Solitalea canadensis DSM 3403: one gene and its partner. The protein of the gene in region 1 interacts with the protein of each later gene in a pairwise test. Links are inferred from orthologs where the notes say so. Each region holds a gene or a part of one and is shown on either strand. Other genes may lie near its edges.

Region 1 (5,998 bases):
ATGCCCAATGCATAGTTAAACTACTTGCTATGATTATAACTGTAGAAACCATAAACATGCTCGGCATCTCAAATTCAACCCAGTTTCCTTCAGCTCTACGAACAATGTAACTTGATGTAAATGCAGCAAACAACATAATGCTTGCTACAATGAACAACCAAAGTACAAACTTTATAGGTCTGATATTGAGTTTAGTATTTTCGGTATTCATCGCTATATTTTGCATACTTAAATCTTATCTACTAACATCATCACTTGAATTACCATAATATACAGAAAACCTGTAAGCATCACCTTCTTTGCAGAGACAACATCGCAATTCTTAATTAACTTGTAAGCAGGAAATAATCCCCAAATACCCATAATGATTGCTGAAACAAGATAAATCTCTCCAACATAATTATACGTATACAGAAGGATACTTACCGGAATCTGGATAATAGAAGAAGCCATAATCCAATAAGCACTTGCTTTAGTTGTGCCCGACAGAGATGGTAGCAAATAAAAACCCGCCTTATTATAATCCTCATTCAATAACCAGGCAATTGCCCAAAAATGAGTGAATTGCCATACAAACTGAACGGCAAATAATAAGCCTGGCTCCATTCCAAAGTGATTAGCACTTGCTACATACCCTAATAATGGCGGCATTGCTCCTGGTATAGCTCCAACAAATACAGCCAAGCGAGAAACTTGCTTTAATGGCGTATAAATAAAAGCATACGATAACAATGAGAATATTCCAAAGAACGCGGTTAAGTAATTAACTTGATATCCTAACAACAACACTCCCGAAACACCCATTACAATGCTGGCAATCAATGCTTCGGTAACCGTCATGCGACCTGATGGAAGCGGACGGTCTTGCGTGCGACGCATAAATTTATCGAGATTTCTCTCCAGTATTTGATTAAATCCATTGGCTGAACCTGTTACCAGAAATCCTCCGATGATTAATGAAATAAACTTTGACCAATCCATTACCTCAACACCTTTATCGGCGTAGAGATAAGAAATAGCAGCCGTAAACACGACCAGAGAGCTCAAACGCATTTTTACCAACGAAGCATAATCAGCGTACTTGGCAGAAATAACGGTTGATATATCGGTTTTAACTGTTTTTTCTAAAAACACTTTCTTCTTTCTTAAGCGGCAACTGTTACGGTCGCCTTAATTCTAAACAAAAACAAAATGGCCCAAACCTGAACTCCGAACATTAAGCACCCAAAAACAAGGTGCAATGTTTGAAACACTGGAGGAAGTGCCAATTGTGCTAATACAATTCCTGTGACTATTTGTAATCCAACAAGAATCGTATTGTAGTTTACCAACTTCACAAGTGTTGTTGATGAAACTTTTCTTAGCAAATAATATAAAAATGCAGTTAAAACAGCCACTCCTATTGCCAGTTCTCTGTGAGTAAAAAATAGTGAACCTACTCTGCTTACCCACTGATCTCGTGCGTTGTCATTTAAAACAGCAGCAATTTCGTCAATCACCTCTCTAACCTGAGTTCCTATAAGAATTTGCACAATGGTTAAGATCAGCAATAAAGAGGTTGTCCACTTTACTTGTTTAAACTTAACGCCTTCAAACTCCGAAGATGAAAACTTTCTAACCTTGGCCAACTCATATATATAAATGAAAAGAGCCAAAATTACCAAGGCAATCAGCATGTGAATCGTAACCATATAAGCTTTCAGATTACTCTCCACTACTTTAGCCCCCATCCATCCCTGAAAACCAATAAGAAAAAGATTTAACAGACTTAATGCAAACACATTACCTTTTCCCAGTTTAATATAACTGAATGAAAAAATCACGGTTGCAATTGCGCCAAAACCTAAAAGAACACCTGCTAAACGATTTACATATTCAGTCCAGGTATGATATACATTGAATTTAGCATAATCATGCTTGGTATATTTTTCCCAGTCGCTCGGAATAAATTCTTTGCCTGTTGTAAAATCGCTTTTAGCTTTATAAAGGGCTTCATTCCAAATTACTACGTAACCTTTTTTGAAGAACTTCCCTTCAGAAAAAGTAAGCTCATCAATTGTAGTAGGTGGAATATAATGACCGAAACATTTAGGCCAATCGGGACAACCCATCCCAGAACCTGTACTTCTTACCACACCACCTGCAAAAATTACAAGGTAAGTGAGCACAATTGTTATAAAACAAACGGATAAGAATTTTTTTTCGGATTTACTCTGCATTTCTGTATAAAAGTTGAGTACCTGATCAATAAATGATCAGATACTCAATTTTAATATTAATTAGATTCCTGAGCTTTTTGCTCTTCTGAAACCGATAAAGTTTTTGATGAATAGTGCTCATGTGTAAACTGAGCCTCATCTCCATGATATCCAAAATCATGAGGAGTATTTGAACTTACGGTTTCAGCCAATGTTACAGTTTGAGGGATGAAATCTTTTTCAGCTCCAGGTTTACTGTAATCATATGGCCAACGATAAACAGCAGGAATTTCACCTGGCCAGTTACCGTGGAAGTGCTCAACCGGAGTAGTCCACTCTAAAGTATTAGAGTTCCAAGGGTTTTGAGGAGCACGTTTACCTTTGAAAATGTTTACAAAGAAGTTATACAAGAATAAAACCTGCGCAATAGCACCTAAAATAGCTGCTAAAGTGATGAACTTATTCAATGATAACCATTTAGTGAACATTTCAAATTCAGTAAAGGTATAATAACGACGAGGAACACCGTCTAAGCCCATAAAGTGCATTGGGAAGAATACCAGGTAAGCAGAAATAAAGGTTAACCAGAAGTGTAAATAACCTAATTTGCTATCCATCATCTTACCAAACATTTTAGGATACCAGTGGTAAACACCCGCCAACATACCAAAGATTGCAGAACAACCCATTACGATGTGGAAGTGAGCAACTACGAAATATGTGTCGTGTAAGTTGATATCTAATGAAGGGTTTCCTAAGAACAGACCTGTTAAACCACCAGAGATGAAGAATGACACCAATCCGATAGCGAACAACATTGCAGGAGTAAAGTGAATATTACCTTTCCATAATGTTGCAAGGTAGTTAAAGGTTTTTACAGCAGAAGGAACCGCAATGATCAACGTAGTAAACATGAACACCGAACCTAAGAATGGGTTCATACCGGTTACAAACATGTGGTGTCCCCAAACGATGAACGAAAGGAACGAAATACCCAACAATGAACCGATCATTGCACGGTAACCAAAGATTGGTTTACGTGCATTAGTAGCGATGATCTCTGAAGTAAGACCTAAAGCAGGCATAATGATGATATATACCTCTGGGTGACCTAAGAACCAGAATAAGTGCTGGAATAAGATCGGGCTACCACCTGTATTAGGTAAAGCCTCTCCACCTAAGTAAATATCAGACAAGTAGAAACTTGTTCCGAAGCTGCGGTCAAAAATCAAAAGAATTACTGCTGCAAATAATACAGGGAATGACAATAGACCCAAAACAGCAGTTAAGAAGAACGCCCAGATAGTCAATGGCATACGAGTCATTGACATTCCTTTGGTACGCATATTTAATACAGTACTGATGTAGTTGATACCACCCATCAAAGATGAAGCGATGAACATTGCCATTGAGATCAACCACATTGTCATACCCACACCTGAACCAGGCATTGCTTTAGGCAAAGCAGATAACGGTGGATAAATTGTCCATCCCGGACCGGCAGGACCGGTTTCCACGAAGAATGAAGCAACCATCACAACGCTTGCCATAAAGAAGAACCAATATGAAAGCATGTTCATGAAAGGCGAAGCCATATCACGAGCACCAATTTGATAAGGGATCAGTAAATTTGAAAAGGTTCCACTTAAACCAGCTGTCAATACAAAAAATACCATGATGGTACCGTGTATTGTAACCAATGAAAGGTAAAACGCAGGATCTAAACGCCCACCAGCTCCCCATTTGCCCAAAAGTACTTCGAACAAAGGAAACTCTTTATCAGGCCATGCCAACTGGATACGGAAGATGATAGATAATATCATCCCGATTACACCCATAATAATACCGGTGATCAAAAACTGCTTGGCAATCATCTTGTGGTCCATACTAAAAACGTATTTCGACAAGAATGATTCATGGTGATGCCCGTGAGCATCGTGGCCATGAACATCGTGATGATGAACTGCCTCAGGAGAACTTATTGCTTGAGTAGCCATGGTAATACTATTTTTCTCTCTAATTATTTAATATTAATTGCCAATGATTTATTTGCCGCTACAGTATCTGCTTTTGTTGAATCAGCAGGAGCCGTTGCCGGAGTTGGAGCAGCAGGAGTTGGTTTTTCGTGCTTTTGAACCCAGAAAGGTTTTTGCTCTTTTAACCAAGCTCTGTATTCTTTTTCACTTACTACTTTGATTACAAACTTCATATTGAAGTGAGATGCACCACAAATCTTGTTACAGTACAATAAGTAATCAAATTTAGCATCGTTTACTTTTGAACGCATTTCATTAGTCGTAATGGTTGGAGTAAACGTAAAGTAAGTGTTCATACCAGGTACACAGTTCATCTGCACGCGGAAATGCGGCATATAAGCTGAGTGAATTACATCTTTTGCTCCAAATTGGAACTGTACCTGTTTATTTACTGGCAATACAATTTCTTGAGGGAAAAAGTCGTCGTGAGAAGTGCTGTCTTGATCAAACTTAACACCTAACACGTTATCACCACCAATTAAACGATAGTTACGAGCACCTAACACATTGTCTTTACCTGCATAGCGCACTGTCCATTTAAACTGTTCTGCAACAGCCTCAACTTTAATAGTGTTCGCTAAATCGCCTGGGTACATAATGGTTGTCCAGGTTTTCCAACCAAAGAACACCAAAATACTTAATACGATAGCAGGAACCAATGTCCAGATTTTCTCTAAATTGTCGTTGTGAGGATAGTAATAGGCTTTATGTCCTTTGCGATTTCTATAAAGGAAAACATAAAGGAATAATAAAACGTGAGTGATTACGAATACAGCGAAAGTGATGTAAAACGTAACATGCAACAGGTTATCCGTATCAACACCATGCTTTGAAGCAGGCTCTGGTAAAATCATTTTACCATGGTGAGCAAACTCCCAAAAAGCACCATATAAACCTAAGAAACCAATTGTAAGGAATAATGTTGCGTTGATTGAATTCCAGTTAATGCCTTTTTTCTTTCCGGTAGCAGAGGCTGTAAGTTCATACACTTTTAATGCACGACCAACTACACCAAGAATAAAACCGGCAGCAACAAACATTAATATGTAGAAAGCAACAGAAAGCCACATATCTGAGCGTGCAGCTGCCTTTGTAGCTTCAGCGCCAGCGTCGGTAGCTTTATCCTGCGCCATTGCTACATTAGTGATTAATGTAGCAAGAGCGGCAGAAGTAAAGAATGTTATTTTTTTAAGTATCGACATAGTTATAGGATAACGATTAGATATTTGGAATATGGTGGTGAGTACTCTCCTCGAGGTACGGATGGTTTTTAGGTGCCAAAGGTGCTTTGCTCAAACCTCTCAACATAAAGAATGTGAACAAACCTGCAAAACCGATCAAAGTACCAAACTCATAAAAACTGAATCCGCGTTCTGCACCAACAGATCCTGGCATAACCATTAAATAATAATCTAACCAGTGGCCCACAAGGATAATGATTGCAGCCCACTTCATAGTTTTGAAGTTACGCTTGCTATCGCTGGTCATTAACATAAGGAATGGAATCAAGAAGCAGATCACAATATCTAACCAGAATAGGAATTTATACTCAGGGGTCCAACGATTCACGAAATACGTTAACTCTTCCGGAATATTTGCATACCATATCAATAAGAACTGAGCAACCCAGGTATAAGTCCAGAAAATAGTAAAACCAAACATCAGTTTACCTAAGTCATGCAACTGACTTGTGTTAAACCAAGGTAAGTAACCATTTTCTTTTAACAGAATTGCCACTAAAGCAATTGCCGAAAGACCTGTAAC
Region 2 (4,427 bases), 2.3 Mb from region 1 along the record:
ATGAATCCTGATCTTTTAAGAAAGGGAATGCTCTTCTCACAAACTCTAACGTTTCACCAGATAATTCAATTGTGAAAATATCTTCATCATGAGCCTTATGATATAGTATTGCACCGTCCGGAGCAATGATCATACTATCTCCGCTATGATATATTTCATTGCCATCATTTCCTACGCGATTTAAACCAACTACAAAGCATTGGTTTTCAATTGCACGGGCAGGCAATAATGTTTTCCAATGCAAAGATCTGCGTTCAGGCCAATTGGCCACATTGATATATAGATCATAAGGCCTATCTTTTTCATTCCTTGCCCAAACTGGGAAACGCAAATCATAACAAACCATCGGGCAGATTGTCCAACCGTTCAATTCAACCATTAATCGACTGCTTCCAGCAGCATAAGTATCATCCTCCTTTCCAAGTCCAAACAAGTGGCGTTTGTCATAGGTTTCAAAACTACCATCAGGACGCATCCAAATCAAGCGGTTATAAAAGCGGTTTTGATCTTCCACTATAATACTTCCGGTAATAACAGCATTCATATGTCCAGCCATTTCAGCCATCCAGCGGACCGTTTTTCCTTTCGTCTGTTCAGCGAGCATAGCCGCATTCATGGTAAACCCAGTACTGAACATCTCAGGCAGAACAATCAAATCTGTTTCTTCCTTAATGGATAACATTTTCTGCCCAAGCATTGAAAGATTAGCATCAATGTTTTCCCAATAAAGAACTGTTTGTATAATAGTGATGGTAAGGTTATTTTTCATTTTTTTTGATGATTACACTGATTATTGGGATGATTACACCGATTTCTTTTTTGTTGCTTGGATTACACTGATTGATTTGATGATTACACCGATTCAATTAATAAGAAATCCATCAATTTAATTCAATGATCTGTGTAATCATTAAATATTGGTGTAATCCCAAAAAATCATATTTTAATTAATCGTTCGATAGCTCTGTCTAATGTTTCTTCTTTTTTAGCAAAGCAGAAACGAATAACTTTATTATCCGTTCCGCTGGTATAGAATACGGAGGTTGGAATAGTTGCTACTCCAAACTCTTTGGTAATGCGCACTGCAAAATCGTAGTCGCCCTCATTCGAGATTTTATTGTAATGAGCTGTTTGAAAATAGGAGCCACCGACTGTCAATAAATTAAATCTTGTCGCCTTCATTAAGCTTGCGAAATAATTACGTTTTTGTTGATACATTTCTTTTACTTCAAGATAGTTATTAGGATTGGCCATAAAATCAGCAATGGCATACTGAATAGGAGTGATGCAAGTGTAAATTGCAAACTGCTGTAATTTCCTTATTTCTGCCATTAAATAAGCCGGACCCAATAGATAGCCTAATCGCCAACCAGTTGTATGAAACGTTTTTCCAAAAGAAGATACGATCAAACTGCGTTCGGCTAGCTCAGGATATTTGGCCATGCTATGATGTTCTTTTCCATCAAAAACAATGTGTTCATACACCTCATCACTTAAAATAAGAATATCAGTATCTTTAGTAATGTTGATCAGTTCATCAATATCATCCTTACTTAAAATAGTTCCGGTAGGATTGTGAGGTGTGTTGATCATGATCATACGCGTTTTGTGCGAGATCAGTTTTTTAACATTATCCCAATTGATCTTATAATCTGGTGGCGTTAATTCTATCGGACGAGGAATACCCCCATGAACGCGAATATTTGGCGAATAACAATCGTAAGCAGGTTCAAAAATGATGACCTCATCACCATCTCTGATCAATGCTTCTATTGCAGCATAAATGGCTTGTGTGCCTCCTGCGGTAATTGTGATTTCTGTATCCGGACTATAAGTTCGCCCAGTTAATGAAGCAGTCATTTCAGCAATGCGCTCACGCAGTGGCAATATACCAGCAGTTGGTGCATATTGATTCATTCCTTTCTTCATGTATTCGTTTACCAAACTGATAAGCTGCGGTGACGTAGGGAAATCAGGAAAGCCCTGAGCAAGATTTATCGCGTTGTATTCATTGGCTAAACCCGTCATAACCGGGAAAATAGAAGTGCCGGCATTGGGTAATTTAGAGTTAACAGCTATCATAAATTGGCAATGGTTAGGAATAAATTATTTCCAAAAACTATATTTACAGTTTGGTATTGTAGCTATGGGTTATAAATAATCAATAAAGAGTTGTGTTACTTAACTTGCTACAATAAACAAGGCCCTAAAACTATAATTTTAGTATGAAAAAAGGTATTCTTTTAATTATTTGTGCTGTATTTTTACTTGGATGCGATTCAAGTTCCAATAAATCAGGCAAAAGAAAAATTGCATTTATTGATGCATTTGAAGATGCAACACTAGCCCAGGCAAAACAGGGGTTTTATGATGCATTAAAACAAGGTGGGTTTGAAGACAAAAAGAATATTGAAATCATCTATAGCAATGCGCAAAACAATATTCCGACATTAATTCAAAGCATAAATTATGCTGTTAGTCAGAAAGTTGAGTTAATGGCAACCAATGCAACGCTGCCAACTATCACCGCTGCACAACGTCAAAAGAATGTGCCAATTTTTATGATGGTTTCATCAAGTCCAAAAATGGCAGGTTTAACAGATTCAAGAGGCTTACCTCCGTCAAACTTGTTCGGAATTTATGAAGAGTTGAATTACATAGACACCTCTGTAGCCATCATTAAAACATTAAAGCCATCTGTAAAAAGACTAGCAGCCATTTATAGTCAGTCCGAACCACAATCAGTTGATGCATATAACCGTATTGTAGCACAGGCAAAAGCATCGGGCATGGAATTGATCGCTTTACCTGTTAGCAGCTCGGCCGAAACACAATTGGTTGTTGAATCATTGCTGACTAAAAAAGTGGATGCATTTTTTGCGTTGCCGGATAACAGTGTATTTGCTTCGTTTGAGACAATAGTTAGGAGCTGTGATAAAGCTGGAGTGCCAATTTTTACAAGCGAAGCAGGACTGGTAAAACGCGGCGCAGTTGCGGCTTTTGGCGCTGATCTTTACCAATGGGGATTTCAAGCTGGTGAACAAGCTGTTAAGTATTTAAAAGATCCACACACTAAATCTTTAAAGCCCGAAATTGTTAAAGTGCGTAAAAGAGTTTATAATCCGCAGGTTGCTGCAAAATATGGAATTAAAGTAGGAGAGGGATTTGAAGTAGTTAAATAACATTAATTCATGTACTAGACATTAACCTAATTGCCGTTTGTTAAAGCAAGCGGCAATTCTTTTGAAAACCATAACAGATAATTCGCAATTCCCCCTTTACTTTGCCGTTTTAACACCCCTCGAAATAGTTCCTTTCTTAACAATTTAGCCTTAACAAATTTTAGTTAACAATTTAAAATAAACGCTATGAAAAAGGACAAATTAATTTTCTGGATCGCAACTGGTTTCATCTTTTTATTCGATGCTTTAATGCCAGCTCTTACTTCTCACACGGAGATCGCAAAAGAAGGAATTAGACATTTAGGTTACCCAGATTACTTCCGAATTCAATTAACAGTTTTTAAAGTTATGGGTGGATTGTTGTTGGTATTACCATCAATTCCTTCAAGGGTTAAAGAATGGGTTTATGCCGGCTTTGGCATTTCATTAATTTCTGCATGTGTTGGACATTGGGTGGTTGATGGATTCGGTTTTCAAACAGTTTTCCCAATAATTGTATTAGGTGTTTTAGCTGTTTCTTACATTTACTATCATAAACTCAATGAAAAACAAATTCATCCATCTTTTCAGTATAAATAAAAACCTTTAATTCAATCTAAAACAAAATTAAATGAATATTTTACTAAGTATTTTGGGTGTTCTTGCTGCAGTAATTGTTTTGCTGCTGATTATAGCTTTGTTTTCAAAGAAAAGCTATACTGTAGAACGAGAAATCATTATAAACCGACCCAATGAAGAGGTTTTCAGTTACATTAAACACCTAAAGAATCAGGATAATTATAGTAAATGGGTAATGACAGACCCTGACATGAAAAAGACATTTACCGGTAATGACGGTAGCATAGGCTTTGTTTATGCCTGGGAAGAGAATAAAAAGGCAGGGAAAGGTGAGCAGGAAATTATGGGTATAAAGCCCAACGAACGCATTGATGTAGAAGTACGTTTTGAAAAGCCTTTTGCAGGTATTGCAAGTGTGCCATTTAGTACTGAAAGAGTTTCTGAGTACCAAACCAGACTTCGTTGGGGCATGACAAGCCAAATGAATTACCCGATGAACCTCATGTTATTATTGATGAATGTAGATAAAATGCTTGGTAACGATATGCAGCAGAGTTTGGTAAAATTGAAGGGTATTTTAGAAGCCTAGTCGCTTTTTATTATTAATGAACAATTTTTTTGCTCCCTAGAAACAAAACTTTTAGATTGTGTTTAGCCCTTAATAGGGCTATTTCACAATGTAAACAA

Evidence for each region.
Region 2: the proteins of SOLCA_RS16470 (region 1) and SOLCA_RS06850 interact in binary tests that used the Escherichia coli proteins (3 or more experiments, as listed by UniProt). The link is inferred for Solitalea canadensis DSM 3403 from one-to-one orthologs.

Annotation. Positions count from the first base shown.
Region 1 is NC_017770.1:3,955,156-3,961,153, forward strand. The notes cover bases 1,736-4,605. They hold SOLCA_RS16470 (cytochrome c oxidase subunit I), read right to left. Parts: upstream 4,196-4,605; coding sequence 2,276-4,195; downstream 1,736-2,275. Other genes in these bases: SOLCA_RS16465 (COX15/CtaA family protein), read right to left, coding at 1,736-2,219; SOLCA_RS16475 (cytochrome c oxidase subunit II), read right to left, coding at 4,219-4,605. In the rest of the region: SOLCA_RS16455 (cytochrome c oxidase subunit 3), read right to left, coding at 1-226; cyoE (heme o synthase), read right to left, coding at 229-1,134; more of SOLCA_RS16465, read right to left, coding at 1,146-1,735; more of SOLCA_RS16475, read right to left, coding at 4,606-5,436; SOLCA_RS16480 (hypothetical protein), read right to left, coding at 5,453-5,998. UniProt on the Escherichia coli protein: Cytochrome bo(3) ubiquinol oxidase is the terminal enzyme in the aerobic respiratory chain of E.coli that predominates when cells are grown at high aeration.
Region 2 is NC_017770.1:1,688,753-1,693,179, forward strand. Bases 10-2,862 are described here. They hold SOLCA_RS06850 (methionine aminotransferase), read right to left. Parts: upstream 2,083-2,862; coding sequence 937-2,082; downstream 10-936. Other genes in these bases: SOLCA_RS06845 (amidohydrolase), read right to left, coding at 10-769; SOLCA_RS06855 (ABC transporter substrate-binding protein), read left to right, coding at 2,226-2,862. In the rest of the region: more of SOLCA_RS06845, read right to left, coding at 1-9; more of SOLCA_RS06855, read left to right, coding at 2,863-3,182; SOLCA_RS06860 (DoxX family protein), read left to right, coding at 3,369-3,761; SOLCA_RS06865 (SRPBCC family protein), read left to right, coding at 3,793-4,329. UniProt on the Escherichia coli protein: Shows aminotransferase activity with methionine and histidine as substrates, and to a lesser extent also with phenylalanine.